DNA from 3 places in the Pristimantibacillus sp. Z349TD_6 genome. Region 1 is predicted to be linked to each of the others. Evidence: riboswitches for the same ligand, from Rfam matches in the RefSeq annotation. Region 1 holds a riboswitch; each other region holds the start of a gene.
What was found. A riboswitch is a leader RNA that binds a small molecule or an ion and turns the genes downstream of it on or off. The one in region 1 is predicted to bind cobalamin.
Positions count from the first base shown of each region.

Region 2: another riboswitch for cobalamin. It lies ahead of AC0VYE_RS10145 (DUF4430 domain-containing protein); the one in region 1 lies ahead of AC0VYE_RS22660 (DUF4430 domain-containing protein).
Region 3: another riboswitch for cobalamin. It lies ahead of metE (5-methyltetrahydropteroyltriglutamate--homocysteine S-methyltransferase); the one in region 1 lies ahead of AC0VYE_RS22660 (DUF4430 domain-containing protein).

Region 1 is NZ_CM149662.1:5,144,736-5,155,415, forward strand. Features, by position in the region: gene AC0VYE_RS22645 (ECF transporter S component) at 1-680, opposite strand, end outside; gene AC0VYE_RS22650 (ABC transporter ATP-binding protein) at 668-2,317, opposite strand; gene AC0VYE_RS22655 (energy-coupling factor transporter transmembrane component T) at 2,308-3,177, opposite strand; gene AC0VYE_RS22660 (DUF4430 domain-containing protein) at 3,170-3,943, opposite strand; cobalamin riboswitch at 4,120-4,320, opposite strand; gene AC0VYE_RS22665 (ABC transporter ATP-binding protein) at 4,335-5,000, opposite strand; gene AC0VYE_RS22670 (ABC transporter permease) at 4,997-6,652, opposite strand; gene AC0VYE_RS22675 (Fe(3+) ABC transporter substrate-binding protein) at 6,655-7,794, opposite strand; gene AC0VYE_RS22680 (ATP-binding protein) at 7,921-9,336, opposite strand; gene AC0VYE_RS22685 (response regulator transcription factor) at 9,333-10,010, opposite strand; gene AC0VYE_RS22690 (DHA2 family efflux MFS transporter permease subunit) at 10,155-10,680, opposite strand, start outside.
Region 2 is NZ_CM149662.1:2,387,739-2,398,418, reverse strand. Features, by position in the region: gene AC0VYE_RS10160 (glycerophosphoryl diester phosphodiesterase membrane domain-containing protein) at 1-393, opposite strand, end outside; gene AC0VYE_RS10155 (right-handed parallel beta-helix repeat-containing protein) at 580-2,709, opposite strand; gene AC0VYE_RS10150 (S-layer homology domain-containing protein) at 2,930-4,450, opposite strand; gene AC0VYE_RS10145 (DUF4430 domain-containing protein) at 4,527-8,261, opposite strand; cobalamin riboswitch at 8,411-8,612, opposite strand; gene AC0VYE_RS10140 (methyl-accepting chemotaxis protein) at 8,760-10,680, opposite strand, start outside.
Region 3 is NZ_CM149662.1:1,875,272-1,885,951, reverse strand. Features, by position in the region: gene AC0VYE_RS08125 (hypothetical protein) at 1-205, shown strand, start outside; gene metE (5-methyltetrahydropteroyltriglutamate--homocysteine S-methyltransferase) at 280-2,586, opposite strand; cobalamin riboswitch at 2,736-2,929, opposite strand; gene kduD (2-dehydro-3-deoxy-D-gluconate 5-dehydrogenase KduD) at 3,074-3,829, opposite strand; gene AC0VYE_RS08110 (DeoR/GlpR family DNA-binding transcription regulator) at 3,834-4,628, opposite strand; gene kduI (5-dehydro-4-deoxy-D-glucuronate isomerase) at 4,654-5,484, opposite strand; gene AC0VYE_RS08100 (TVP38/TMEM64 family protein) at 5,712-6,320, opposite strand; gene AC0VYE_RS08095 (MFS transporter) at 6,413-7,678, opposite strand; gene AC0VYE_RS08090 (winged helix-turn-helix domain-containing protein) at 7,781-8,917, opposite strand; gene AC0VYE_RS08085 (DUF2332 domain-containing protein) at 8,990-10,015, opposite strand; gene AC0VYE_RS08080 (SDR family oxidoreductase) at 10,144-10,680, opposite strand, start outside.

The sequences.
Region 1 (10,680 bases):
TCCAATAAACCGTATTTCCTCTTGAAGCGCTGCAAAATGGCAATCCAGCTGCTCCCAAATACGGCGAGGAAAAAAACATTGGACAGCGCATGCGCTAGATCAAAATAAAAGCTTTGAATGTAGGCAACAAAAATCAAATTCCAGCTCAGCGCGTCCGGCAATCCGATGATAAACCAAATATTCATAATCCAGCCAAACAAGAAGCCCCATCCAAAACCAAATATGAGCAAGCCAGTCTTCGTCTTAATGAGCCAAGTATGCCGCAGCCACCCAGCACTAGCCCCGATCATCCCCCAGCAAAACATTTGCCACGGCGTCCACGGGCCTTGACCTAGAAAGATATTCGATACGACTGCAGCTATTGCGCCGATAATGAAGCCCGATTCAGCTCCAAACACAATCGCAGCAATAATGATGACGAAGGATGTGGGCTGAACGCTCGGCAGCGGCGCAAACGGTACGCGGCTGATGGCCGCAATGGCCGCCAGCACAGCAAGGATAACAATCTCGCGCGCTTCGATCTTCCGTCTCTCAAACCTTGCAAAAAAAGGAATCATCGTGACAAATAGCAACACGATACTTAGCATTAAGTAATGATCATCGGTAATGGCAGAGGATAAAGCCATAGCTGCGATGAACAATCCAATGCTGGCTATGAACCAGAGCTTTATTTTGCCCACGTTGCAATCACATCCTCTGTCGTCAGCGCTTCTGGCAGCCATTCCCGTACCGTTCGATTGATGGCTGTTGTGTAAAAATAATTAGTGCCAAAAAATTGTGCCGGCTCCGCCTCAGCAGATATTGCTCCATCAAACAGCATCGCGCAGCGCGTTGCATGCTCGGCAGCAAATTCAATATCATGCGTGACCATGACAATGGTTTTGCCAGCTTGGCATAACTGCTGCAGCAGCTCCGCTGTTCGCTGCTTGGCTATGGGATCTAGCCCTTTTGTCGGCTCATCCAAGCAAAGAACATCCGGCTCACCAAGCAGCACTAACGCGAGCGCCGCTCTCTGCTGCTCTCCTCCACTCAAATCATAAGGATGCTTCGGCAAAATAGAGGAAATCTGCAGGGAATCGACAACCTGAGCTATCTTCCGATCCCGATCATCGAGTTTGGCGTAATCCGCCATTCGCTGAAGCTCCTCTTCAACTGTATCGTAGCTAAAATAAAGCAGTGGATTTTGCGCCAAATAACCGACTTTAATCGATTTATCCCGCTTCAGCTTGCCTCGCTGCGGCTTTAATAATCCGGCCATCATTTGCAGCATCGTTGTTTTTCCAGCCCCGTTGCCGCCGAGCACCGCCAAAAACTCATGCTTGTAAACGTTAAGCGACAGCTTCTTCAACACCTCTGCACTTGCTTTTTCGTATTTAAACGTTATTTCATCACAAGCAAGCAGCCATTCCTTTTTTTCGAGCTCGCTGCTTTCGTTGATTACTGAATGATTATCGCCTATTGTATGTACGCCGAAAACATTGGAGAGCCACTTCTTCCCTTCACGCACGGTTAGCGGAATTTGATTTACTTCTGGTAGATTACCTGCCTTCTGGGTAGATAGAAACAGCTTCGTAACGGAAGGCAGGTATGGCATTTCTTTTTGTGCTGCATCAGCACCAACGAGCCGGCATAGCTCCCTCGGCGGCGCGTCGTATTTCACTTTGCCTTCCTCCAGCATAATGATTCGATCTGCAAGTGGAATAACATCCTCCAGCCGATGCTCGCTTATAATAACCGTCATCGACATTTCCTGATTTAGCCGATAAATAAACTGCAGAAAATCTCGCGCCGCTACCGGATCAAGCTGCGAGGTGGGCTCATCTAATAGAAGCAGCTTCGGCTGCAGCAGCAATACTGAAGCAAGATTAATCAGCTGCTTCTGTCCCCCCGATATTTCATGAACGGATTTGTTAATGAGCTCATCCAGCCCAAAGAAATGGCTCATTTCGGCTAGTCGTTTACGCATAACCGCTTGCCCATAACCGACATTTTCCATGGAAAAAGCCAGCTCATGCCAAACCTGGTCCATCACAATTTGATTTTCAGGGTTTTGAAACACCATGCCGATCTGCTCAGCCGCCTCGACCGCAGGCAGCTCCTCTAGCAATACACGATTATACTTAATGGTGCCTGAGCGTTTCCCCGTAGGCTGCGTTTCTTTTTTCAAGTGCCGAAGCAGCGTCGTTTTGCCGCAGCCGGATGCTCCGCAAAGAACGACAAAATCGCCTGGCTTGATATTTAAAGTAATGTTATCGAGTGCTGCAACCGTTGATTCCGGATAATGGAACGTCAATTGATCAACCTGAATTACTTCCATGACCTTCTCTCCATTTCTTCAAGTAGGACTGGTGTTAAAAGAAAGGCGCAATAGCAAGCGTATGCAATGCCTTCCCCCCTATGAAACTGCATTGTTTCCAGACGCGGGTAAATAGTAAGCACACCAAAGCCTTGCATCCAGCCCCAAATGCATACTAGTGCCATTGCTCCAAGAAACAAAAGAACATACCAATCTCTACGATCCATACGATAGATGACATAAGAGCTTCGTTTAGCTGCGCCATACCCTCTAGCTTTCATAGAATCAGCGGTCTGAAGCGCCTCCTCCAAGGACCAGGTCAACAGCACACGAACGAGCAGCATGCCGTCCTTGCTCCGTTTTTTTAAGCTGCCTTCGAGAATCGAAACCCCTTTTATTCGTTGAACCGTAGTAATTTGATCCAGTCTCCGCAAGAAAAGCGGTACGAACCGAATCGACATCGAGGTTAGCAGTGCAGTTCGCGGAGCGACTCGTGAAAATAAATACATCCATTTCTCCGTCGTAACAATCTGCTGAAACGATACAAAGGCAAGTAAAATACACAATAAAGAGAGCATCATCGTCACACCATATAAAATAGCTTCCAACGTGATCGGCTGATCCATAAAATAAAATAAAATATGCCGCCCGCGATGAGAAAACAGCGGGTTAAGAACAGCAACCAAACCGCCCATTAGAACATAATAAGGAAGCAGCTTAAGCAGCCGCTTCCCTTCGTCATGAATGACAATAATAACCGTAATCGCAGCCAGTGATGTCAATAAAAAAACAGGATGAAACAAGAGCATGCCGAATGTAATGACTCCTGCATAATAACTAAAGCTCGTAACCGGATGTACCGAACCGAACGCACTATTCATCGAATTTTGCTCCTATATCCTCGCCAAGATCAGTCGTATACAGCCATTCAATAACATCACCTTCATTAACCTTGTAAACCCCGGCGCCCTTGTTAGGAAACTCACCGTTTACTCGGTACATCCAGCCGCTCTTCGCGCCCAAATCGAATTCGTAAATATTATCGATGCCTTCGATATAAGCGCCGCCTTTAACACCTCTGTATTCCATTTGTATTTTGTTTTTTCTCGTAATTTTCTTCAATACATCTAGAACGGTATCGTCCTTCTTGAACTCTACGGCTGTAGGTGCAAGCACCGTTCCCGTATCTTTGTCCGCGACAATTGAAATCGTAACCGTCTGCACAGGATTCGGCGTTGCAACAGGCGTGACGGGCTTTGTCGTAGCCGTACCATCTGTTTTGTTTGGTTTCGCAGAAGCTGTAGGCTCCGTTTTTGGATCATCCAATTTCGGCTCATTTGTCTGCTTCGGCTTCGGGGAAGGTGTTGCTTGCTTATCGCCAGCGTTGTCAGTTGCCTTCGCTTTATCTTGATCTTTATCTTCGCTAGGCATCTGCGATGCCTCTGCCGTTTCTGATGCTGAAGTACTCGTTGGCTGCTCGTCAGCGGCTTTATCCGCTTCTTGCTCCACTTGTCCTTCGTTGCTGGTTTGTACTTGATTGGTATTGGAATTAACGCTCTGTGCCGGACTGGCACAGCCAGCTAATAAACCAATCACCAGCCATAGGATGATTAAGCTTGGTAACCATTTCTTACAGATCTTTGCCATCGTCTCTTTTCTACTCCTTTTTGTCTCATTCACACAAACCTTAACAATAAAAAAAAGACCCCCTTCTATTAGGGGATCTGCATGTCGAATGTAAGAATAGCAACCGTATATAACTAAAATATATGATGCGTCCTGCAAAACGATTACGCCTCCACATTCTTTACCCCCGAAGAATGAGAAACAAAATAAAAAAGGCAGGTTTCCTGGCTCGTGCGTCAACGCGATTCTCACACCTTCCCATCCTTGAATTGGACAGTGGCATTTGCAGAGAATCACTCTTCACATACAGTGGCGGGACCGCGCCGGCATTGAACCGGACTTCCCTATTAAGCAAACAAAAGCATGCTTTTGTTTGCACCTTCTCTATTCAATTATGCGATTATTTAATCAATCATATCGGGATTGCTGGGGTTTGTCTATATGGGATTTGAATGATTCGATCGCAAATAGCAGCTGCATCCTCTTGATCATGGGTGACGAACATACAAGTAATTTGGGCTTTGTGAAGCAATCGCTTCAGCTCCTCCCGAATGCTTTGCTTTAAGTGTGCATCCAAACTGCTAAATGGCTCATCCATCAACAGCATCAAGGGAGACGGGGCAAGCGCACGAGCAAAAGCAACACGCTGCTGCTGACCGCCGCTAAGCTCATGCGGATAACGCTTGACGAAATCATTTAACTGTATCAGCTCCAGCATTTCATCCAGCCGTATGAATCTATCTTTTCTCGATAATCGATGTAAACCAAATAATATATTTTGACCGACAGTCAGATGAGGAAACAACGCATAATCCTGAAACACCATGCCTATGCCGCGCTGCTCAGGCTGAATAAACTGCTGATCATCCACTAAAACCCTGCCGCCAGCGGCAATACACCCCGAGGCAGGAATCTCAAGCCCGGCAATAATCCGCAGCAGCGTGCTTTTCCCGCAGCCGCTTTGACCAAGCACTCCAACCACTTCACCCTTCTGCATTTGCATCGTAAAGTTTTCTAATACACTCTTTTTCCCATTATCATAGCTAAAAGAAACGTTAGTCAGCTCAAAAAAGTTCATCTGGATTTCTTCTCTCCCAACCAATGATAAACAAAAACAGTTGCCACGCCCACCGTGATTATGAATAAAGACGGTACGGAAGCTTGATGAATTTGCTCATCGCTTGCATATTGATAGGCTTTTGTCGCTAGCGTCTCAAAATTAAACGGGCGCAGCAGCAGCGTCAGCGGCAGCTCCTTCATAATTTCCATAAAGGTAAGCAGGAAGCCTGCTAATATGGAGCCTTTTATTAAAGGTAAATCCACTTTGAAGAAAGTCGCAGTCATACCTTTGCCGAGCGTTCTGGAAGCTTCAGAATAACGATTGCCTATTTTATCAAATCCTGCTTCCACCGCATTAAATCCTACACCAAGGAAGCGGATTACATAGGCGAAAATAAGCATCACGAGCGACATGCTGAGCACGAGCTTGCTCGATCCAAAGCCTAACCATGAATAGACGCCGCTTAATTGATGGTCTAGGGAAATAAACAAAGCAAGCACGCCAATGGACAAAACAGCACCCGGGATAGAATAGCCCATTAAAATTAGCTTCGTTGCTGCAAGCGACAAAAGCGACCGATTCAGGCTGCGGCTTACATTGGCGGCAATAACAGCAAGCACCATCAACACGGTAATCGCAACAATGGAAACCAAAAGCGTGTTGGAGACGAGCTGCGCAAATTTGCTGTTCAATACATCTTGATATGTCCATGTCGCCCAAACGAGGAGCTGAACTACTGGAATAGCGAACGAAAGGGCAAATATAACCGTGCTCACAAAAATAGCAGCAGCTGTCCCTAAATAGGATAACTTCCTTCGTTTAAGCGGATTGAGCTTGCTTGTCGCGGAATGATACATTTTTCGCCTGCGAAGCAGTCTCTCCAGAATAAACAAACCAATAATAGCGCTCATTAGGAGTGCAGATAATTTCAGGGCAGAATCAACGTCATACATACCAAACCATGTTTTGAAAATTGTTGCAGTAAACGAAGCAATGCCAAAATGTTTGGTTACTCCAAAATCATTTAGTACCTCAAATGCGACGAGGCTGGCTCCGCCGATAATTGCAGCCTGTGACAAAGGCAATACGATTCGAAAAAAAATATGAAGCTGCCCTTTGCCGAGCAATCTTGCGTTTTCTATGAAAGCTGCGCTTTGCTTCTCCATAAAGGTTTTGGTCATCAAATAAATGTAAGGAAATAAAAACATTGAAAATATGAAAATAGCGCCTTTCATGGACAATATATCAAAATAAGCTTGGTTAGGGGTTACGCCGAGCGTATTTCGCATAAAAACTTGTATGCTGCCCGTATAGCTCAGCATAGAACCGTAAGTATAAGCTGCAATATATGGTGGAATAGCCAGTGGCAGCAAAAATGCAAAGTGAAAAAACTTCCGCATCGGGAAATCATAGGCTGCAACAAGCCATGCAAGCGACACGCCGATGACGACGGAGAAAAAAACCGATCCTACTACAAGATAGAAAGATTGAACGACAGAATCAAACAGCATATAATCTTTGATTTGCTGCCAGTTTTCATTCGGTTTGTCAAACAAACCGAAAAAAATATAAAGAGACGGAATAAGGGCCATGATGGCCCCTATTACGCTCAATATAACCCAGCCGTTCAATATTCTCTTTAAATTTCGCAAAGAGATGGAAGCCATCATTATTATTTCCAGCCTACCTTAGCCAGAAGCTCGACTGCTTTTTTGTTATGATCGCCCAGCTTGGAGAAATCCAGCTTCTGTGTTTTAAAGTCACCCCAGCCCTTTAACAACTCAGGCTTTTCTGCAGCAGCATTTACAGGAAATTCGAAGCTTCCTTGCGTTAACAGCGTTTGCCCATCCTTGCCTGTCATGAATTCGATCAGTTTAACAGCGTTATCTTTATTCTTAGCATGCTTAGTAAGGCCTACGCCGCTGATGTTAAGATGTGTGCCTGTCGTTTCTTGGTTCGGGAAGAATACGCCAATTTTCTCAGCAACCTTAACCTCTTCCGCATCCTTCGAATTCAACATTTGCCCAACGTAATAAGTATTCATAATCGCAACATCACCTAGACCAGCAACGACCGCTTTCGCTTGGTCGCGATCTCCGCCTTCAGGATCACGAGCAAAGTTTGCTACAATCCCCTTCGCCCATTCTTCAGCTTTTTGCTCTCCATTTAGTTCGATGAATGAAGCAAGCAGCGACTGATTGTAAAGGCTGGCAGACGAGCGCGCCAATACTTTCCCTTTCCATGCAGCACTTGCAAGATCTTCATAGGTGGATAGCTGCTCCGGCTTTACACGATCTTTGGCATAAACGATAACTCGTGCACGGGTTGCAATACCAACCCAATTGTTCTCGTTATCCCGCAGCTCTGCGGGTACATTGCTATCAACCGTTGTGGATTGAATCGGCTGAAGCACATCATTTTGCTTCGCATAATTTAGAACGCCGCCATCTACTGTAATGAACAGATCTGCTTCTGAGCTTTCTCCTTCTCGCTTCAAACGTTCAACGAGCTCTTCTGCCGTACCTTTAATTTCATTGACTTTAATGCCTGTTTCTTTCGTAAAGGCATCAAACAACTGGCTGTCAACATCGTAATGTCTTGCGGTAAACACGTTTACGACTTGCTCTTTGCCGTTATTCTTACTCGTATCATTACTTCCACCAGCCGCTTCAGTCGTTGCTGGGCTCGCCTCTGGCGATGGCGAAGAAGCATTCGTCTTATCGTTTCCTGCATTATTCGCTCCACAACCTGCTAATACGAGCACTGTCAGCATCGTTAACAATACGACACTTACGATATAATCCTTTTTCATCTTGGTCATACCTCTCATTCTCTCTTTTAATTTGATAATGAAAATCATTACCACCAACTCAACAGTTCCTATTGTAACCGACTAAAATGAGAAAATGCTGTGAAAATAAAAAAAGCTACCCGACATTCATTTTCGGGCAGCTCGTTTAAAAATAGCTGAAACGGTTGTACCTTGATGAAGTTTACTTTCAATAAGCAAACTACCGTCATATCGTTGCACCAAACGGTTCGCAATCGCCAGCCCGAGTCCCTGACCGCCGCTTGTGCCGCTCCTCGAACGGTCTGCCCGGTAAAAACGATTCATAACGAGCGGTAAATCCTGATCGGATATGCCTACGCCAAAATCCGTGACTTGTATGACAACATCCGTTTCCCCTAGTAAGCAGCATAACTCTATTTTTCGGCTTTCTCCCGAATAGTTGACTGCATTATCGAGTAAGATGAGCATAATTTGCTCTAGATGCTGCTCAGACACAAATAGATCTACGTCTGACAAAAGACTCAAATCAGCTTGAAAAGTGAACTCCGGATGAAGCACCTCTATATTTCTAATAAGCTGTTCCATCTTCTGCTTCGAATGGCTGCTCATCTCATCTCCGTAAGTCGGCTCTTTCTCCGCACGTGACAATGCGAGCAGCTCCTGTACAAGTCCTTTCAGTCGAGCAATTTCCTGCGACGAAGCTTGCAAAGACTCTTCCAGAACTGCAGGGTCATCCTTTCCCCAGCGCTGCAGCAGTGCGAGATGACCTTCAATAATGGCGATTGGCGTTCTTAATTCATGAGAAGCATCCTCTACAAATTGTTTCTGTTGCCCGAACGAGCGCTCAAGCTGATCCATCATTTCATTAAACAGCTTCATGAGCGTTGCAATTTCATCATTTTTATTTTCGTTTAGCTGAACCCTTTCTTGTAAGCCCTTCTGCTTTACGCCAGTCATGGCAACATTCATCGCTTGAAGCGGCTTAAGCAGCTGACGAGCCAGCAATCCTCCGCCGATGCCGCTAATAACAATGGCACCGACACAGCAAATTAACATAATTCGAAAAAAAGCTGAACTAAGCTTCTCAAAATCCTCAATGTTTTTTACAATTTCGATTGTTCCGTTAAACGAGAAGATCGTTAAAGGGCTGCGCATAAGCAGCAGGTTTTGGTCAAGAAACCACGACCCTTTGTCAGTTAAACTCGAAGAAGGATAAGCATTTAACCACTGCTCTGTTAGATTATCAGAGACAATTATGATCGGTGCTCCATCTTCATCAAGCACGCGAATTAGCTGATTTTTACCATTTACTTTCTCAAGAAAACCTCTGATCGAGCTCAGTTCCGATTCGTCGAAAGTGAACTCCTTTTCCAACAAATAGTTTAATACTTCCCGCATATCTTCCTGTGTAGTCGTCTCTGCTTGTTTCTTCATCCACTTCTCTACAAACATATATTGAACAGCGTTATAAGCAGCAAATAGCAGAAATAGCAGCAGCGCCGACCATAATGTCAGCTTCCACTTGATCGGTATGCGTGAGAAACTTACGCGCAAATTATTCATTTTTTCATCACATACCCAATACCGCGCAGCGTCTGAATGCAGCTCGTTCCTCCGGGGACATCAATCTTATTGCGCAAATATCTCACATATACATCAACAACATTCGTATCGACAGCCGCATCGTAACCCCATACGGTATCAAGCAGCGTTTCGCGTGAGAACACACGGTTCGGATTTTGCATGAAAGCAAGCAGCAATCCATATTCCCGCTTAGTCAACTCTATGATTTGTTCGCCTCTGCTAACGATTCTAGCGTCTAAATCAACACTTAACTCACCTGAAGACAAAATGGAACGCTGATCTGATGCAAGCATATCCTGTCTCCTAAATACAACGCGTAGACGTGCAAGCAGCTCTTCAATCGCAAACGGTTTCGGGATATAATCGTCCGCACCGCTATCAAGGCCAGATACTCGGTCCGTAACGCTGTCTCTCGCTGTCAGCATAAGAATAGGTGTTGCTTTTGATTCACGAATACGCCTGCAAACCTCTAGTCCGTCCATACCAGGCAGCATAAGATCCAATAAAATAACATCCCACTCTTCTCGCAAGGCGCGCTCCAATCCACTATTGCCATCATAAGAAACAACTGTCTCAAACGATTCATGACGCAGCTCAAGCTCAATAAAACGCGCTAAATTTCTTTCGTCCTCAATAAGTAAAATCTTTTTCATGGATTGACCCGCCTTTAGTAATGCAAATGCTTCTCTGCAGCATATTTTCAATCATTGTAATTGATAATTGTTCTCACCGTCAATCATTCTATTAAAAAAGAGACAGCCCATGTTCCCATAGACTGTCTCTAGTATTCAAATCTATTATTTCTGTTTGCTCACATGAACCCGTTTAATGAAGAAAGCAACGATCAGACCGATAATGGCAACAATCATAGCGAAAATAAATGCGTTCTGAATACCCGCCGTCAAAGCAAGCGGAGCATTTGCCGGATCTGTAGGATCTGCTACATCCTTCATAAAGCCTGTCATTCCTGCGGTCATAATACTTACTGCAACTGCGGTACCGATAGCGCCAGCGACCTGCTGCAGTGTATTCATAATCGCCGTACCATCCGGGTACAACTCGCGTGGCAGCTGGTTGAGCCCGTTTGTTTGTGCAGGCATCCATACCATCGAAATACCGATCATCAAGCATGAATGAAGGACAATAATTAACGTAATGGTTGATGCTGTCGTTATGCCTGAGAAGAACCATAGCGCAGCGGCAACGATGACAAGACCTGGAATAACGAGCCACTTAGGACCAAACTTATCGAACAGGCTGCCCATAATGGGAGACATAATTCCGTTAATAAGACCGCCTGGCAGCATAATGAGGCCAGCTGTC
Region 2 (10,680 bases), 2.8 Mb from region 1:
TAGGAAAAACAACAGCTGAATCAAGCCGAATCCAAATAGTTTAGGCGTCTGTCTCAGCGTCGTCAGCACGGCATCTGAGATCAATACCTGTTTGCCAAAATAATGCTGCTGTGAAATCGTAATAACTACGCCAAACTCGATAAAAAGCACAAGTACAGCTACTAAACAGATCGCGATTAATCCAGCAACGCCCGTGTAGCTCAGCCCAATTTTGTAAACATCGCCATTTAATACAGAGCCCGATCCAAGTACACGAAGCATACGGTTAAATATAAAAGAAATAATCGGAATAATAACAAAGCTCGTTAGGAGCATGAATAAATATTCAAACAACAAATGTTGCTTGTACGTTTCACGAAAGTCACGGATACTTCTACCAAGCCGCTTGAGCATGAACATTCATCCTATTCATTGTATGGTAATCAATAAAGCAAGAAATGGAATTGCTAAGCAACTTCATTTCCTTATTATAGCTATTTACCTACCCCCGCGTCGAATCGGAAAAATACAATAAAAAATCCGTTCTCTTCAATTGAAGAAAACGGATGCTCATTTTTGTATATGCTAACGTCTGCCTGTCTATTGTTTCTTAATCGAATTGTTTTTCAAAATATCATTTTTCTTTTGAACCAGCTTAGCTGTGTATAAGGTGTTGTTTTCAATGAGATAGGCTGGCGCTCCTGTTCCCGCATATAATGTGGTGATCCCGATCGCAGCTAAATTGGTTATAATCGTATTCCCTCTAATTACGGCCTTCAGAACGTCATGCGGATTATTCCGTTTCCAATAATCGTTGATGCGAACAATCTCTGTTTTATCGGAGGTTAGTTTTTCCGCTGTAATCGTATTATTCTCCAGCAGCAGGTTTTTCGCCGATTGTACACTAATAGCTTGAGAGTTGCCTAATAGCTCGAACGTCGAATTTTTGATCGTCAAATCAAGCTTCGGATGTTCAGCAATCACTAATGTGCTAAGCGCTGGCGGTGATTGAAAGGAACAGCCATCGAACACATATTTGCCGGCTTGTGAAATCGCAATCGATCCAAATTTGCCCGTTCCCGCGGCTCCGATAAATTCGCAGTTGTTGTATGTGGCAGGAGGCAGCGTTAACCCAGAATCCGTATTAAAGCCGGTTACCTTTAAGTTATCGATGATTGAGCCCTCGGTTATTCCGCCCGTTACGACCCTAAGCTTGCCCTCGCCGTTAATCGTTATGTTTTTCAATCGAATCGGTTTTCCCCAAAGCGATAGACCAGAATCACTCTTTTTGTTGTTATTCATAACGATGTTCGATGCACTCACTCCAAAAGCATCCTTCGCACTAATTAAAAACATAGAGTCCGTAAAGGTCATGCCGTCTATTTTGATATTAGGACCCGTAAACGACGTATAGGAATCATTCATTTTGTTATCGATAAATGTGGCATCATGAGCCGCTGCAATGCGAGAGCCGTCAAAGTGATTGCCTTTAATCATGGCCCCTTTAAATGGATCGGAGATGGCTAGCCCAATCGCACCTTTTGATGCCAAATGATTGTCTTCTACGATTGCGTCTTTTCCATCATATAGAATGACATCGTACGAAGCATTATCGTGAAATTTATTGCTTTTGATCGTAATATTGCTGTTGCGGTGTCCGTTCTCGCCAAAACCGCCCTCCACATCTATTCCCGACTGCGGCATCGTCCCTTTGATATGGTGAAGAACGTTGTTCTCAATAAGTACTTGGTCAGCACCGCCGACCGTAATCCCTTGCCTACGGTTATAAGCAAATTCAGAATTTTTCACAACCACGTTTTTCGTTACACTTTTGTTCCAAAATTCCACATAGGCGCCTTTTTTGGTCGCTTGCTCGAATACAAGATGGAACTGCGTCGCTCCTTCCGGTATGTCGATGAGCTCGCGCACCTTCACATTTACCAGCTTCTTAATAAAAGCTCCGTTCGCTTTATAGAAGAAGATATCAAATTTATACGGCAGCTTAATCGCATTCGACAGTTCAAATTGCTTCTCCGTTTTAAAAATCGTGTTCGTAAAATTAAGCGGCTGCTTCGTTCGAAGCTTTTTGGCATTCGCGACATTTTTTCCTTTATCATCGAATGCACCTAATACAAAATGATCTTCATATAAATCCTTTGCCATCGTGCCGTAACCGCCCAGTATGAGACCATCGCCTGTAAAATTAATCGATTTCACACCGTCAATGGTAATATCATAAGCTCCTTGTGTAAAAATGCCATAACCAGCTTCATGTGTGCCTGAGCTGTGCTTATTGTCTTTTTTAGAATAGTTATGTGTTTCCCTGTCACCTGCATAGGTCCCGCCTCTCAGCGTGACGTTATGAACGCCATAACCCAAATACATGAGTTGATACGACTCTTTATCATTTGTTTCCTTCTGGAGCACCGCATCCATCGGGAGATCAAACACCATATTGCTGACCATATTAATCCGGTTAGCTTTATCGATTAAATAGGTACCCGGCGGCAGTGACGTCGTCGTTTTCCCATTTTTAACCGCCCATTGCAGTGCATTGTTAATGCCCTTTGTTGTCTCGACAGGATGTGTGCCATCGTTATAAATGCCAAACTTAGAAAGTTCAATTAGATAATAGTCTTTGGAATCCGACGCTTCTGCCGAAGCCTGATTAGGTATTAGCAATAGCTGTAATCCGAGCATTAGTGACATGACTAGCTTTAATATATTCACTTTAAGCCTCCTATTTGCGGTTCAAATCATCTGATTGCAAGAAATAAGTGTTCCTCCTTTCAACCTCTTAAATATACCACTACCAATATTCTTTATAAAGAACAAAATCCTGAATTTGGTTCGTTTAGTGAAAAAAGGGGCTTCCTTCCTATGTATGAAGATGCAAAAAAAGAAGCGAAATAAAAGAGCAGCTTGCTCTTTTGTTTCGCTTCTTGTGAATTTAGGCTGCCGGCAATTCCAGCAGTTTATCTGCCACCACGGCTGCCATTTCTCTCGTAACGACCGCTTTCGGATTAAAGCTTCCGTTCGAGCCCTGCATCAAGCCGTTTACATATACGGCATTGACGTATGCTTTTGCACTTTCATGAATGCTGCTCTCATCTTTGAAAGGAAGCGAATCTGTGCTGCCCTTAAGCTTGAAAGCTTTGGCAATCATGATCGCCATTTCTTGTCTTGTTACCGCTTGGTTCGGTTTGAACGAGTCTATTGTAATCCCTTGAATGATGCCCAGTTCCTTGGCACGCATAATGGCTCCGTAATACCATGCGCCAGGCTGAACATCCTTGAACACTTTGGCTGCTTCATTAGCAGGGGCTTCCTCCAATAGATTGATGAGCAAGGTTGCGAACTCAGCTCTTGTCATCTGCTTCTTCGGATCAAAGCGAAGCTCCGAACCGCTTACCCCAACCATAACTTTGGCTTCGAACACGCTATAAACAGCATCATAGGCCCATACGGAAATGAGGTTATTGTCTACAAATTGCGGCTTGCTGCCCGTCAATTCTGTATCCGCCGAAATGTTGAACAGCGCCGGCTTTTGCTTGCTATAGCGGTCGTACGCGGCTAACGCCATCAACGCTTGCTCCGTTGCCATCTCATTTGATGGCTGACCAAGTGCATGTGCAAAACTGCTATCCGCAAGCTGGAACCTTAATAAGCTCGTTAGGAGATTCCCGTTCTTTTTCATAAAACTGGATTCCATTGGACTAACTCCCACAGCTGACAAAGCAATAATAGCTTGAGCTACGCTCTCACTGTTGTCATCACCAAACGCGTTAAAGCCGCCATTTACTTGCTGCTCAGAAGACAGCCATTTTACAGCTTTGTCGATTGCACTTTTCACTTTTGCTTGTTCTTGGTAAGGAGCGAGTGCGCTTATCGCCATGGCGGTTATATCTAAATTATCCTCAGATTTTTCCGACAGCGGGAATGCTCCACTCGTATTTTGCTGGCTGAGCAGCCAATCTATTAACTTCGTACGTGTCCATAAGGCACTTGCTGGCACCTCATAATTGCCGCTATCCAAAGCAATCAATGCAAAAATCACGCCATTTGTGCCTTGATTCGTCATTCTCGAATGATTGTAGATGCTTTGAATGAGATTGTAGCCAGCGAAGGAGGCTGCATCTTCACCTGCCGCTCTAATCGCAATAGCCATTCGTTCAAGATCGGTTACTTTGCGGAATTCACCTTTGTTCTCTTTTAAATAAGAAGCCAGCCCGCTCAAATAGCTTGCTGGCACCGCATGACCAGAACGATATAAGGCAATCGCTTCCCAATCGCTAATGGTACCGCTGCTTAAGATTTGTTTCGCAGCTGATGTCATTTCATTCTCTACCGCCATCGTTTCTGCCGCTGCCGCGCGCTGCATAGGCAGCAGAGCCGTACTGACGCAAGAAAGCATTAATGCGTATATAATCATCAATAATAACGATTTAAGTGATACGGATTTTTTGTTCATCCTGAATCCACACTCTCCTTTCAAGAAAATAGCTGTCCCGCAGCTATTGCAATAGCCTACGAGACAGCTTAATAAATTATGATTTCAATTCATAAAGTCGGATGATCGTAACAGCTGCCATCTCACGTGTAACAAGAGCTTGTGGATTAAACTTGCCATTATCTCCTGTCATCAGACCTTTTTGGTACGCTACATTTACATAAGGAACAGCCCACTCTGCAACAGCGTCACGGTCCTTAATTGCTGCTTGTGGTGCATTCTCATCAGCAAGACCTTTAAGTCTAACTAAAACGGCAGCCATTTCTTGTCTTGTAATCGGTTGGTTCGGTGCAAAAGAAGTTTCAGTTACACCTGACATCAATCCTTTTTCTTTGGCTGCTTTAACATAACCATAATACCATGCCCCACTGTTAACATCCTTAAAGCCGGAATCCTCCATAATAGGGTCTGCTCCGGAATACTTAACCATTAGCGCTGCAAATTCAGCACGTGTCAAATTACGTTTAGGCTCGAATGTTGCATTGCTCGTACTTGTTCCTTGCATGAAGCCTAGTGCAGTTGCTTTGTTTACTGCTTCCAAAGCCCAGCTTGCAATTTTTGATTCATCTGAGTATTTCGTTGCAGATGGATCTGGCTTTACTTCTGGGTCTTTACCTGGAACCTGACCTCCAGTATCCCCTGGAACCGGTGCTCCAAGATCCGCCCCGAGATCTTTCGTATACTGCCAGCGAACATTATCTCCCTTTTTCAGCTCATATGAACCTGCGCTTATTTTAGGAAAAGTTCCGTTAACAGAGTACATCCAACCGCTTTTTTCACCATGATCAAATTCGGCAAGGCCACCAATTTCTTGCACGTAAATACTTGAATCCGAACCAATATATTTTAGAGAAACACCTTTCTCTTCAAGTACACGTTTAAGTGCAGTAAAGGCAGTATCACCTTGTTTAAGAGTTACAGTGAATGGAGCAACCAAATCACCGGTGCTGACAGTACGCTTTTCAACTGATAGAGTAATGGTCTCCGCTACTGGAAGAGTACCACCATCTCCACCTGTCGAAGCTGTCGTTGTTGTATAAGCTAAAAACTCTGTGAAATGCTTTGTTTTAATAATAAGATCGCCGTTTTGATTATAAGCATAAACCTCATCCGTACGTGCTGATGAATCAGCATATTTCTTGATTTGCGTGAACACACCTGCTTGATCTACAAATCCAGCTTCTTTATCGCCTTGACCTTTAATGGTAAGGGTAACATGTTGATTAAATTGTATTTTTTCATTTCCGCCCGCTTGTATGCGAACAGCGATTGCATCAACTTTTTTATTATTAACAGACAGTGCAGTATTCAGCTTAGCTGTTAGCCCGCTATCGTCTGTGCTTAAGTATTTGGGAAGCTGCAGCTTTTGATCCCATGTTGATGTAACCGTCGTATTAGCTGGAATCTCCAACGTAGTCGTACCACGAATAGCTGTTACCTTTGGCAATGCAGCCGATGCAAAGGAAAGAATGATATTGTTGGTTACAGGTGCATTGCTTTCTGCACCAAGAGTAACATCCTTCTCGTTCTCATGAATTGCAATATTTTGATCTGTGGTATTACTTACTTCACGAGGTACTGCAACCGCAATTGGCTCCGTTTCTTTTTTACCAACTAAAGCGGCACCTAATGCTTGAACAGTAATTGTTCCGCCTTTTGCTGTACCTTCGAAAGAAATGTTTATGTTCTTTTCATCTTGAACAAGTGATTTTACCTTCAGCTCTGTATTTCCGGTATTAATTGACCAATTATCGATATTGGCCGCAACGCTAGTGAAATCATCGCCAGAAAGCTTTACGTCAATCGTCGGATTAACAGCACCACTCGTAATTGTGGATTGCGTAGAAAGAGCTGCATATCTGCTGTAATAGAAGCGAACAACATCTTTATCCTTAAGCTCATAGGCGTCTACACCAACTTCTGGAACAATACCATTTACTTCATACATCCAACCATCCCAGCCACCAAGGCTGCCTGCTGCTTCTCCAGCTATTTCCGATACATAAGGTCCGTAACTGCTCTCCGTAATTTTATAACTTATCTTTGGAGTTGCTTGATCAAGTGATTTTTTAAATACATCTAAAACCGTAACTTGTTTTTCCGTATTCTTAAACGTCACCGATTGCTTCGTCAAAATTGGTGATGAAATGCCATCAACCTGAAAATCTACAGTCACAGAATCAGAAATTGAAACCGTAAACGGTTCGCTCTCCTTCTTACTCTCTGATACTGCTGCTAATGCTTGTAGTGTAAATGGCTTGTCTTTTGCTTTGCCCAAAAGACTAATCTTAATGTGCTGATCGTTCGTCTTCTCAATTGATTTAATCGTCAGTCCTGACGCATCCGAATCAATAGCCCAGTTGCTTGCAATAGTCGCTTCGCTGCTGAAATGATCACCCACAAGCTTAACATCCACAGTAGGATCAACTGAGCCGGTGTTCAGCTTTGTTGTTGTAGAGAGCGCTGGGTAACGACTGTAATAGAATCGTACCTCATCATTTTCTTTAAGCTGGTATGCATCTGCACCTACATCTGGCGCAATGCCATTGACCTCGTACATCCAGCCATCCCAGCCGCCAAATGAACCAGCTTCTTGTCCAGCAATTCCTTGAACATATGAACCAATACTACTATTTACAATATTGAAAGTGATAGGTGGATTTGCTGTATTAAGTGCCTTTTTTAGAGCATCGAGTGCTGTAACTGGCTTTTCATTCTGTTTTAAACTAACCGTTTTCTGATCATATATACTTTGAGAAATACCATCAACTTTAACCTTTGTGTTAACAAAGACAGGAAGTTTTATTTCACCTAAACGTTGCCATACCGTTTTCTGATTTTTAATATCAGCAAGTGCAACAAGTGCTTGCTCTGTAGCGATTGAATTAGAACCTTTATCTAAATCGTTCTTAAATGCTCCATTCTGGAGCTGGAACAATGAATAAGTATCAAGTACTGATTTGTCATTAGCCATCCAGACATCAGACAACATATCCTCGCCAACGGCTGTTAATCCGCTTACTACGGCAGAAGTGCTGCTCGAGTTTTTTCCATACATGACATTTTCTTGGTTTAACTTTATAGTTTGCAAATAATTTTTCACTCTTACAATCGCAGCTTGAACAGCACTATCATTCTGATAATTGCCGAGTGCAAGCAGCCCCATACCAGTCATATCAGGATCAGAATTGTTTCCAAAAAATGCATATCCACCGTCATTCAACTGTTTACTTAATAAATATTTTAATGCCTTCTGCTTTGCGGCAGCATCCCAGCTACCAACGTCACTTCCAAGCTTTGCACCCGTGTCAAGTGCATGCATCGCCCACATATGCCTGTTTGTTGAACCGGCAAATGACCCCGTATCCTTATTTAGTTGTGCAGCTAGCTCCGCATACAGATTTCGATCCGTTTCCCACGCATGCGCCGGATCTTCACCCATCGCAAGTAATGAATAAATATAGCGGATATGAGTTGTATCACTATCATTAGGCTTCAACCCCGGATCCACGGTCTTCCAACTAGGCAGCTTCCAACTGCCATCCTGCAGGTTTTCTCCAGCCCCCCAAAGGGCAACAATTTCCCACCAAGAATTCAATGTTGTATTTCTATTTTTATAATACTCAACCGTCTTATCAATCATCATGGTCAATGACGTATTCGCAGAATGATCTGCCGCTTTACCTACTTGTGGTGCAAATAAAGTAAACACCAATACAAAACTTAAAATAGCTGGCAAACTCTTTTTCATAAATCTTTTTAAATTAAGCAATGTTTTCTCTCCCTTTAATCATTTTTGGCAACAAAAAAACATCTTTCCGTTTGTGGAAAGATGTTTGGATAAACACGTGCGCATGGAAGCATAGGAATCCACCTATTGCAAAAGCACGAATAAACATCTCCCTCCCATCCTCGTGAGAAATATAGAGAGCTCCTATGGCAGGTCTCCTGGCTTCGCTTCATTGCATAGACGATCTCCTTCCCGTCATGATATGACAGTGGACAACATGATCGTCTGCTCCGCGATACAGTGGCGGGACCGCGTCGGATTTTGACCGAACTTCCCTATTAAGCTGCTTGTGAATGATAGATTCACGGCAGCACCATATTAGCTATTCTATGAAATTGTAAGTGCTTGTTTTGTGAATTGTATCAAATTTGAAAGGATTAGACAAAGGTTCTGACCGTTTTTTTTCAACTTGTACAATTCTCTATTCGATTTATTGTGCCTTTGACTAGTATTTCATCATAAATCTACTTCAGCTGCAAATTACTCAATTTTAAATCTCGTAATCGAGCGCTGAAGCTCCTCCGAAAGCTCATTTACAGATGAAGCAAGCTGCTGCGTTTCAGCTGCGAGCTGATTTTGCCGCTCAGTGTCCGCTGCCGATTGCGCAGCATGAGTTGAAGTATCCTTGGCGACCTGCGCCATCGATTCAACGGAAGCGCTCACTTCCTCGCTGCCTGCTGCCATCTCCTCCGTTGAAGCAGATACGTCTTCAATTTGGGAGGCAACAAGGCGGGATTCCTTCCAAATTGTGTCAAAAGATACCTTCAGCTCCTGAACGATGAGTAATCCTTGTTCCATTTCTTGCTCTCCTGCAGTGACCGCGCCAACAGCATCGGCAGTCAAGGCTAGCACCTCATTAATCGTTTCTTCGATATGGCCCGCATGAGCCGAAGCCTGTTCAGCCAGCTTTCTCACTTCACTTGATACAACTGCAAATCCACGGCCATACTCCCCTGCATGTGCCGCTTCTATAGCAGCATTTAGAGCGAGCAAATTCGTCTGATTTGCAATAGCAGCAATCGTGCCTGCCATCTCTTGGATTTCGGATGAGCGCTCATTAAGCTGTCCGATCACTCGTGATATCGAAGCCGTTGCCGCGCCAAGCCGCTCCATTTGACCAACCGCATGATCCGATTTTTCATGGCCAAGCTCCGCTGCTTGCAGCATATCGTTCGATGCTTCCGACATTTGGCTCGAGGAGTGAGCAATCCTTCCTACGCTCGTCGCCATTTCCTCCATAGACCTTGCTGCCTCAACTGCCCCGTCTGCTTGATTTTCCGCGCCAATTGCCATCTCATTCACAGAGGAAGCTAGCTGCGAAGAGAGCTCTCGGCTTTGCTGCGAGCCTACACCCAGCCGGCCTGCAAAGTCCGATACGGATGCGGCATTGTTCCGAATCGTCCGCATTAAGCCTTGCATATGGGCAATGAAATGATTGATTTCTTCGCCTAGGCGAGCAATTTCATCATTCCCTTTATTTTCTATACGATAGGTAAGATCCGCTTCGCTAGAATTAAGATTAATTGCAGCATGAACAATATTACGAAGCTTACGTCCTACCATAAATTGTGATAGCAGAAACAAAACAACCAAAACAACAGCCATCAGGCCGCCAAATTGCATGACAACCATCGTTCTTTCTGAAGCGATGAGCGCATCTGCCTTTTCTTTTGACAATGCAACACGTACCCCGCCCCAATGTTTGCCATCGATAATTAAAGGATAAGAAATATCCCACGTTTCTACCGTTTTCCCGTCTATGAGTCTATTATATTTTTGCAGGAGGACATCATCCGTCTTCGTGTTCGTAGCGGCATTGTAGCCTGTTTTGTCGTTAAAAATCCGATTGGCCCGGTAGTTTTGACTAAGAAGTCCCTCGTCGCCCCAAGTATCTTTTGATTCTTCTCCAACAGGGCTGTAAATGCTATTATGTGTTGGGATATAGCCCGCAAAATTCGGATTTTCTGAATAAGCGCCTGCAATAGCAAAAATAACATTTTCCTCCGTCAGAAAACTATCCATTATGCCTTGCCAGCGGTAATCTGTATAACGGTCATAGGCACTATCATATTTCAGTTCATATTGAGATAGCGGAATGGACTCTCCATTGTATAAAATCGATTCTTTCCCCGCATAGGATGAGTCCTTTAGTCTTTTTTCAGCCACTTTCTCACTTTCAGGATTTACAGTCAATGTATCGTTGAAAAAATCCTCTTTAAGCTTGTTTCCGTCCCATTTCGTACCATCATCCAGCACAACACCTGTTTTAAAATCCTGCTCCGTAACATTCTCAAGTGTGCGAGCTAGCGATAAAACCATCGTGCGACCCTTTTCCAAAAGCTGCTGCTCAACAGCTATACGAGTGGATTTCCATTCATACATGAGAATCACACTAACGATA
Region 3 (10,680 bases), 3.3 Mb from region 1:
TCAGTCTTTTATCGGCAGCATTCCTCTACCACCTCTTAACCAGTATCACTATGACAAAACGGATCAGGATGGGCGCGTTCTCGACTTATTCGTCTCCGCCGTCAAGCATGTCCTAGCACAATCCGCCGATGCAGCCCCGTACAGCAACGACCATGAAGAGTCTGTTTTGCGTCAACGTTCCGTCTCCTACATCTCTTTGGATTAATTTCGTTCATAAGAAAAAAAAAGGCAGTCCAGAACAGATAACCTAGTTCTGGACTGTCTTATTGTATTTAGAATTTAAACCTTCGCTAATGCAGCACGCTGCTCCCTGACTTGGTAAGTAGCCAGCATCATGTTGCGCAGTGAAGCAACCGTTTCTTCCATTCCGCGTGTTTTCAAGCCGCAGTCCGGATTAATCCAGAAGAGCGTAGGATCGAGCACTTTAATGGCGCGCTCGATCATACTGACCATTTCTTCCACGGACGGTACACGCGGGCTGTGAATATCGTAAACGCCCAAGCCGATGCCTTGGTCATAGGTGTTCTCCTCAAAGCTATGAATCAGCTCGCCATGGCTGCGCGAGGTTTCAATGGAGATGACATCCGCATCCAGCGCAAGAATGGAATCGATAATATCATGGAACTCACAATAACACATATGTGTATGAATTTGTGTGGTGTCATGCACATCTGAAGTCGATAGACGGAAGGCATGCACGCCCCATTTTAAATAAGCATCCCAATCACTGCGTTTAAGCGGCAAGCCTTCTCGCAAAGCTGGCTCATCAACCTGAATCATTTCGATGCCTGCGGTCTCAAGCGCCTTTACTTCCTCTGAAAGTGCAAGCGCAATTTGGTATGCAACCTGCTCGCGTGTGATATCGTTGCGGACAAATGACCAGTTCAAAATCGTAATCGGACCCGTCAACATCCCTTTTACCGGACGACTTGTCAGCGACTGCGCGTACACGCTTTCGGTTACTGTCATTGGCTCAGTAAATACAACATCGCCATAAATGACCGGCGGCTTTACGCAGCGGGAACCATACGATTGAACCCAGCCGCCTTTTGTAAATGCGAACCCATCCAGCTTCTCTCCGAAAAATTCGACCATGTCCGTACGCTCAAATTCACCGTGAACGAGGACGTCAATGTTAAGCTCTTCTTGGATTTCAATCCAGTTTTTAATTTTATCGTTGATAAAGGAAGCGTAGTCCTGTGAGCTGAGCTCGTTTTTTCTCCACTTTTGCCTTGCTTGACGTACATCCAGCGTTTGCGGGAAGCTGCCGATTGTCGTTGTTGGAAGGAACGGCAAATTCCACTTTTGCTGCTGCAGCTTTTGTCTCTCCGCAAATGGCTTCTGCCTCGTTGAAGGATGCGCCGCTACCGCTGCTGCATCAGCAGCTTGACGATTGCGGGCAGGAGAAATGGATAAATGATGAATCCGCTCGCCGTTAAGCTTAAGCTCAAGCTTGCGAAGTTCTGAGATGTCCGCCTCATTTACAGTCGCTGTTTCACTTAGCCACACGATTTCATCCAGCTTTTCTTCCGCGAATGCAAGCGCCTCACGCAGCTCTACTAGCAGATTGGTTTCGTTTTTTGCCGTTACCGGCACATGCAGCAGGCTGCATGACGATTGAATGATCGTGCGCTCAGCTGGAATGTATGCCGAAATCTTTTGCAGCAATTCAAGCTTTTGCTTATAGTCTGCGCGCCAAATGTTGCGTCCGTCTACAAGTCCGATACCAGCGAGCTTATCCTTCGGATAACCAAATTGCTCCAGCGACTTCAAGTTTTGCTCCAAACCATGAACGAAATCCAAACCGATCGCTTGTACCGGGAGAGCAGCTACAGCTTCATAATGCTCAACCGCTTCAAAATACGTTTGAAGCATAATGTTAAGCGCTGGCGCTGCTTGGTTCAGCCTTGCATAGATCGATTCAACCCATTGCATCTCTTCCTCAGAAATAGAGGTAACAAGGATTGGCTCATCGATTTGCACCCATTGTACGCCTTCTTGCTCAAGCTCCTTAAGCAGCTGAGCATAAAGCGGTATAAACTGCTCAATGAGCTGCGGAAGCTGCTTGGCATCGTAGCCCTTCGACAGCTTGAGGAAGGTATATAGGCCAATAATGACAGGTTTACCTTCAATGCCAAGCTTTTCTTTGGCTTCCCGGTACGCAATCAGCGGACGGTTTTCCGTCAGTACCGGAGCAGCACCCGCAAGTTCTGGCACGATATAGTGATAGTTGGTATTAAACCATTTGGTCATCTCGCAGGCTTGTGCTTCCTGTGTCCCTCTCGCCATTGCGTAGTAGGTCTGTACGGGAACAGGACCTCCATCGTAGGAAAAACGCTCTGGCACAAGGCCAAACATCGCTGCAGTATCCAGCATTTGATCATACAACGTAAAATCATTTACAGGGATTAAAGAAATTCCTTTATCCTTTTGCAGCTTCAGGTTGTTTAGACGAATGCTTTCAAGCGTTTGAAGGAATATCGTTTCGTCCAAATCACCTTTCCAAAAAGCTTCAAGCGCTTTTTTCCATTCCCGATTTTCGCCGATACGCGGATATCCAAGTACACTGTTTTGCAGTTTGCTCACGTTCATATTTCCTCCTAATAAATGTAATTATTATGAAATAAAAGCACAAAAAAGAGCGTCGTTACCTTAAAGAAGCAAAGGTAAAGACGCCCGGCGTTTTAATAAACAGCGGTTCTGTCTTAACACCTCCCTATCTCCCGTAGGTAAAATCAGTGTCGTTCAAATAGGCAGGTCTCCTGGCTCCAGAATCATCATCGTAAGCTTGCCTTCCCAACCTTTAAAGATCAGTGGCGTTGGCGCTTAGACTCCTCTGTTACAGTGGCGGGACCGCGTCGGTTTTGCACCGGACTTCCCTTTTAAGCTCAAGCTATACCGCAAGAGCACCTATTTCCACTTATTTCAGTTGTTGATCGCATTTTTTAGGATCACGAATAACTATACACGCAAAATAATAACCATACAATGGAAATCATTATAATATCAAAAAAAGACTCTCCTCTAAACAGCCTGCGCTGCAAAAGGAAAGCCTTATTGGTTTTTTATACAATTACCTAACCAGCCAACCGCCATCAACAGCCAAGATATGGCCGTTCATATAATCAGAAGCTGAAGAGGCTAGGAACACCGCTGGTCCAATCAAATCCTGCGATGTACCCCAGCGTCCCGCTGGTATGCGCTGCAAAATTTGAGCACTGCGAACAGGATCCTCGCGAAGCGCTTCGGTGTTGTCTGTACTCATGTAGCCTGGGGCTATCGCATTTACTTGCAAGCCTTTAGCTGCCCATTCGCTGGCAAGCGCTTTGGTAAGACCGGCAACGGCATGTTTGCTGGACGTATAACCCGGAACATTAATGCCGCCTTGGAAGGTTAACATCGACGCAATGTTTATAATTTTCCCTGAGCCCTGTTCGATCATATGTTTCCCAGCCAGCTGGGAAAGGAGAAATACAGAATTCAAGTTAACGTCCAGTACATCCTGCCAGTCCTCGTAGCTATGCTCTGCAGCTGGCGTGCGGCGAATGATACCCGCGTTGTTGACCAAAATATCGATGCGTCCCAGTTCTTCAACTGTACGATCAACAATGCCAGCAAGCTTCGTTCGGTCAGCAATATCAGTCTGAATTGTAATCGCTTTGCGACCAAGCTCTCTTATCGCCGCTGCCGTTTTGTCAGCAGGCGTTTGGTTCGTGACAAGCGCAATATCCGCACCCGCTTGTGCTAATCCAAGCGCAATCGCTTCTCCAAGCCCGCGCCCTGCACCTGTGACGACAGCTGTTTTACCCGTCAAATCAAACAAACTCATCGGCTCAGCTCCTACCTTTAGTACGCTTCCCGTTTTCCGAAAGCGCTGCTTTCATCATTTTTATATTTTGCGACTCATACCTCGCCGCAACGTCCGCATCTATACCTTCGTCTGTGATGATATAGTCAATTTCATGCAAACCCGCAAACGTTATTAGTGCACCCTTATCGAATTTGTTATGATCGGCAAGGCAGTAGACGACCTTGGCATTTTCCATATACAGCTTCTTCAGCTTCGTCAATTCTTCTGTGAATATGGTAAGCCCATATTCCATATGAATGCCGGTTGTAGAAAGAAACAGCTTGTGTACATTCAGTCGTTTAATCCATTCCTGCGATTCTGCGCCGATAAGCAAATTGTTATGCCGGTAGCCCCCGGGAATAACAAGCCTTACTTGGTCCTTCGCAGTCAGCTCCCGAATGATAAGCAGATCGTTCGTAAGCACCGTAACCGGGATATTGGGCAGACGCTTTGCCATTTCGAGCGTAGTACTGCCAGCATCCAGCGCAATAATATCATTAGGCTCGATGCAGGAAAGAGCTAGCTCCGCAATCGCCGCCTTCTCCTGCTGATGCTTGCTGTTTGGGAACTGCAGCGGATAAAGGCTGTCTTCGCCTCTATGCTGGGGCACAGCTCCGCCATGAGTCCGTTTCAGCAATCCCTTCTCTTCCAGCTTCTCTAAATCTTCACGAACCGTTTTCTCCGTGACTTGAAACAGCTCGCTTAGCTCGGAAACTTTAACCGCGCCAAGCTGCTCCAATTTATCTATAATCTTACGATGCCGTTCGGCAGCAAGCATAGTGCACCCCCTGTAGCGAATGTTTCTATTTTAGCTCGCTTGCAGGTACGGCGTCCATATCTGTAAATGTGTAGTTCTCTCCAGCCATCGACCAGCAGAATGTATAATTGCTTGTGCCCACTCCTGAGTGGATCGACCATGGCGGTGAAAGAATCGCTTGGTCGTTGGCAACAACAAGATGTCTCGTCTGCGAAGGCTCGCCCATCATATGGAATACGCGAGCATCATCATTCATGTCGAAGTACAAGTATGCTTCCATGCGGCGGTCATGGACATGCGAAGGCATCGTATTCCAGACGCTTCCCGTTTTCAAGCTCGTTACACCAAGCATAAGCTGGCAGCTTTGGATGCCGTCTGCGTGAATATATTTATAAAGAATACGTTCATTGGAAGTCTCTTGCGAACCAAGATGAGTCGGATTCGCTTCCTCCATCGTCATCTTGCGTGTTGCAATTTCAGCATGCGCAAGCGCGGAACAGAAATAAAGCTTCGCAGGGTTCGCTTTATCGACACTTGAAAGCAGCACTTGACGTTTGCCCTTGCCAACATAAAGCACATCGAGCTTATTCAGCTCGTATACTTCCCCATCAACGGAAATCGAAGCAGGTCCGCCAATATTCAAGAAACCAACCTCGCGGCGCTCCAAGAAATATTCGGTTTTTAGCGTTGCAGCATCCTCCAGCTCAAGCGTCTCGTTCACAGGCAATGCTCCGCCTACAACCATTCTGTCATAATGCGTATATGTCATTTTTAATTGATCTTGCTCAAACAAGCTTTCGATCAAAAACTCGCTGCGCAGACGTTCCGTATCATATTGCTTCACATCAGTAGGATTCGTAGTATGGCGTACTTCCATTGGATAAAAGCCTCCTAAAAGTTATTTGCGTTAGACTTGCCTCGCAAGCTACGCTAATGTTTGTTATTGTTCGTTTTTATAATAACACACATTTACGAACATAAAAAGAACATTTTAAACATTCAAGATTAGCAGGAGCATTTTTATTTCCGAGAAGACTGTATAACAAAAAAACGACCTCCGCGCGCATCATTTGCGAAGAGGCCGTTTGTTGTTTTAGAGGAAATCTACTGAAGCTTCCACTTTCGATAAACATAAAGAGATACCGCCATAAACATGCCGTATACTAAAACGGTAACGAATACGTTTCTTGGGTCCGTCATAAGCGTATCACCGATCGTGGCGAACAACAGCATCGCTGGAATTTTGCCAATCGATGAGGCGACGGCATAAACGGTAAAGGAAACACGGCTTAGCGCCGAGTACATATTAACTGCAATGGATGGAATGAACGGAATGAGCCGAGCAAACATAATCGTCAGAAAAGCATTCTGCTCAAACATCACCGTAAGTTTTCCGATGCTTGGATAACGGTAGAAAAACTTCTTCCCCCACTCTTGATAGCCATAGCGGATAAACAGAAACATCACAATGGATGCTGCCGCTGAGCCCGTCCAAGTTACTGCCGCGCCTAACACTGGGCCAAGAGCAGCACCAATGAGCCCGCCGATTACGGGATACGGGATGACAGGAAATAGTGCGACGAGCGTTGCCATAATAACGACGAGCGGAACATTATCCGCTTGCTGAAACCACGTCAAAATCACATCGCCATAACGATAAATAAGAAAAGCAATACTGGCATACAAAGCAGCTAAACCTGTTTTTTTGAGCATCGTTGTACCCCTGAATAGTAGATATCTCCAGCTTATCATTATTGAAGATAAATACGAGCAATGCATTGTGTCAAATTTAAGATAGCCAGTGATCAGTCGTTCAGTTCTTGTGTAAAGGTTCGCCGTTGTCGCTGCTTATTTACCATCATCTCACTGTAAAAAAGGTAAACAGCCGCTATTCCTGTTGTAGCTACCCCAACACCGAGGAATACACTGCCGACACTCCACCACGTAGCCATCATCGCCCCTATTACAGGTGCAATGAGCATAGAGCTCGTCTGAAAAGCATTCGCTAACGCAAACACAGGACCAACCGTTTCATCCGTCGTCTCAATTTGCAACACGTAGCCAAACGGCACCGCGCTTTGTGCGCTGCAAAAGCCAAGCGCCGCACATAACGGCAGCCACAAAGCAAGCTCCGCTTGGAATATGCCCATGCCGCTAATTCCGACCGCAATAACGAGAATTCCCGTTGCGATACCCGCTTTCGTCATATGAGTAAGCGGCCGCCGCTTCCACCCGCTCCATTGTCCTGCCAGTAAAGCGCCGGCAACACTGCCTGCACCAACCGCGCCAATGAGCAGTCCGAATAAATTCTCAGCCATTCCCGATTCCTTCGCCAGCAAAACGAACAAACCATCATACAAAAAGATAAGGAAAAACAAAGAAGCAGCATACATAATGACCGCCTTCAGGAGCGGCCTGCGCATCATATGCTCCCAGGCAACCCTTAATCCGCCGGATGGCTTTGCCGCTTGCTCCTTCTGTCCTCTCCAAGACGGGATAAAACCGAGCATGAGAGCTGACAGTGCATACAATATAGCGCTTATGAAAAATGGAACCGCTGCTCCGAGCCATGCCGTTATTGCTCCGCCGATCATAGGTCCCAACACCTTGGTCATATTAACCGACATTTGGCTGAGTGAAGAGGCCTGCGCCAGCAAATGCCGGTCAACGATTCTTTTCACAGCGCTTTGCCTAACCGGGTCAAATATAGCGCTCATGCTGTGCTTAAACAGCACCAATAGCAGAAGAATAGGAAGAGACGGCGCCCAAGCCATGGCCAGCACGAATACAAATCGCAATAGATCGCATCCGATTAACAAGCTTTTTCCAGAAAAACAACGTAGACGCACACTCATCAACGGTCCCACAATGACATAAGGCAAACCGACACAGATCGATAAAGCGGCAACTGCCATAGAGCCGTGATTCCATGCATAAACAATTAATGCGCTAAGCGCTATAAAATCAAGCCAATTCGCAAGGTCGGACAACAGCTGGCCAATAAACAGCTGGCGGAAGCCTTTTGCCCGCAGCGGGCGCCAAATCGGATCATTCTTTTTTGCATTTTCCATCTTGATAACCTCCGGTATAAGTTGATAAATCCAACGATACCGGACAATTATCAGAGCATTATCAGAGCATGAATAAAGATTTAATAGAAATTTAACAGAAAATTATTGGTAGGATTTCAGCTCAGCTTGAAGCTGCTCCTTTACCTGTTTTGCAATATCATCCAGCCCAATCTGTGCCGTTAACCGGCTCCATTCCTTCACAAAGTAATCCCGGTCTGCTCCCCAGCCATGCACCTTGGTTATGATCAGAAGGGTGTGATAGCTGTTTAACAGATTGGCTAAAAAATGCGACTGCTTCAGCAGCGAGAATCCCTGTTCAATAAAGGACAAGCCGGATTTTCTGTTCGAACGATAAAGCGCTATCCCCTTCAAAACAAGGTAATGCCCCTCCTCGCGTTGATAAGGAAACTGTTTGAGCTTCGCCTCAACAACCACTGCAGCCGAATCGACTTCTGACCACAGCTCAGCGCGCAGCACAAATTCCAGCTCTAGATTAGCGGTGTAGGGGATGAGCCCTTCCCAATTATTTCGCTTCACTTCTGCTTTAAGCAAATCCAGCTTTTCCTTGGCAGCCTCGAACTCTCCCCAATCCATCAGCATGCTGATGATCGACATCGTTTCGAGCTCGTTTTGCCATATCTGCGCAAGCACCTGTTGCCTACGAACGATCGCCACATACTCACGGTTGTCCTGTGGGTCAATAAACTGATTTAAGTACAGCAAAAGGAAGGCACGATCTGCAAATGAGCCCGCCTCCTCCCGCACAATAAAACGTACATCGCCTTCCATTACGCGAAATAAAAGCTTTAAGGTCAGGTCCACCTTAAAGCCTAATACCTGCTCATTCCGTGTCAGCATGAGGAGCGCATCCCCTCTTCCATAGCGCAAATATGTGCTGACAATCCCGCTTAGCTCCTCCGTAAACGAAGGCAGCTCGATTAGAGGGTTATCATTCAGACCTTCCTGCTTCAGCAGCAATCGATAACCGAGTCCACGTACCGTATCGATCTGAATAGTCGGCGACCATTGTGCAAGCTTGCGCCGCAGCCGGTAAATGTGATCATCTACCGTACGATCTACCGGCGCCTCCATTGGCCAGACGTTGTCCAGCAGCTGTTCGCGCGACAGCGTTTGCCCTGCATGGCTGTGCATGAAATGCAGCAGCGCATATTCCTTCGGAAGCAGTACAATCTTTTGTGCTTTCCATGCAATGGTGTAAGCACCCGCATCCCATTCCATAAATCTCTCGACCTCTATCCCTGCGCGCTGAAATTATGCTCTTTCGTTAAATCCACAATGAACGGTGTAGGCTCAAAGCATCCACCGAAACCAACGGCCATGACCATCTGTTTCCGCTAACGTTTCCTTCTGCTCCTTGCCCTCCAAATAATAATCAAGATGAAGATATGGGTCCCACATATTATTGTAGAGGTGAAATATATCTCTTTGTTGCCCTATTCTCCTAATGCTGTCTGTTAATTCAACTTTGTCATCATGAGTCATTTGGTTGGCTACATGGGTGTGAAACACACCAATAACACAATCCTCCGTTATTTTAGCAGCCATTTCAGCAAGTCGTTTCGCACCATTCCCTTGAAACAACTCCATCTGCTGCCCTTTTAATAAAGAAGCCGCTTTGTCAAAATTCACAATCCGCTCGTTATGCTCAGGCCATATCAACGACTTTAACCAAAGATAATCGTCTGCCTCTTCCAGATTATTAATGTGCAAATCTATTCCTATCCTTGCTATCACTGGCGGACTTTGTTTTAGGAGATGCGGAATAACATCTCCACGAACTTCCGAGCGCAGTACCAGTTCAGCATCTGTATTTCCATAAGTTTCACTATCGTTATATTGATAACTATACTTATCCCAAAAAAGCTGCAGCCCCGCACTTGTTCCAATTTCAATGATTGCTAATGGTTTGTTCGATTTTTGATACATATAACAAAATGCAGGATACAGGTAAGCACAGCGTCTAACCTCATTCGTTTGTACAAGCTTGTTTTGGAGCAGTTGAACAATTTCCTTTTTATGCTGAAGGCAAAAGTGTTTAAAAAAAGGGAATGCCTCCGCCGCATCTCTCGGATGATTAACTATGCTGCCGTAAAACTTTTGCAGTTCGTGGCTGCTCTCTTTGCGCAGCAAGTACTGAACCGCAGCAAAAAAAAGATTGGGAACTGGCTGCCCTTCTCTGCAATAAGAAGCCATCTGAAGCATTTCATCATCATCTGCAATGGCTAATGATAGCTGTTCATATAAACGGCTTGAGCCATTGCATTCCCTCGTCGCGAACACCATAAATTGCTCAGTCAAAATAGGTTTGTTCAACAATGCCATCCCTCCATTTTCCCGCTTAACGGCATTGTATCATGGCTATCGATAAATTATATTTCAATGATTTATAAACTATATAGATTTCTTTTATCACATGTGTGTAGGATAATAAGGGACAAAATCAGCTATTTACCTAAAAAGCCGCCTTCAGATTTTATAACTTGCCCAGTTATCCACTGTGATTCGTCACTCGCCAAGAAGTTGATTGCTTTAGCTGCATCCTCCGGCAAACCGATGCGTCCCATAGGGAACATTGGCAAAAAGCCAGCTTTCATCTGCTCATCCATCCAGCCAGAATCGGTAGGGCCTGGATCAAACCCATTCACCGTAATTTGAAGCGGAGCTAACCCTACAGATAACGGCTCGATTAGCCCAATCAATGCGCCTTTTGTTGCAATGTAAGCCAAATTATTAGGATCGGGCCCTTTTGAAACCATAAAGATAATTCTGCCCGATGTCCCTTTAAATTGGTTTTTCTCAAATCTGCTAGCAAACTCTGTGCTTAACAATATCGGTCCGCGGTTATTAACTGCATAATGTTGGTCCAATATACTGATATTCAAGCTTTTGTAATTGGAAGGTACGCAATAGGTGGCGTTGTTAATTAAAATCGTCGCGTGGCCTAACGACCTTTCTACTTGCTCCATTATAAGGGCAGGTGT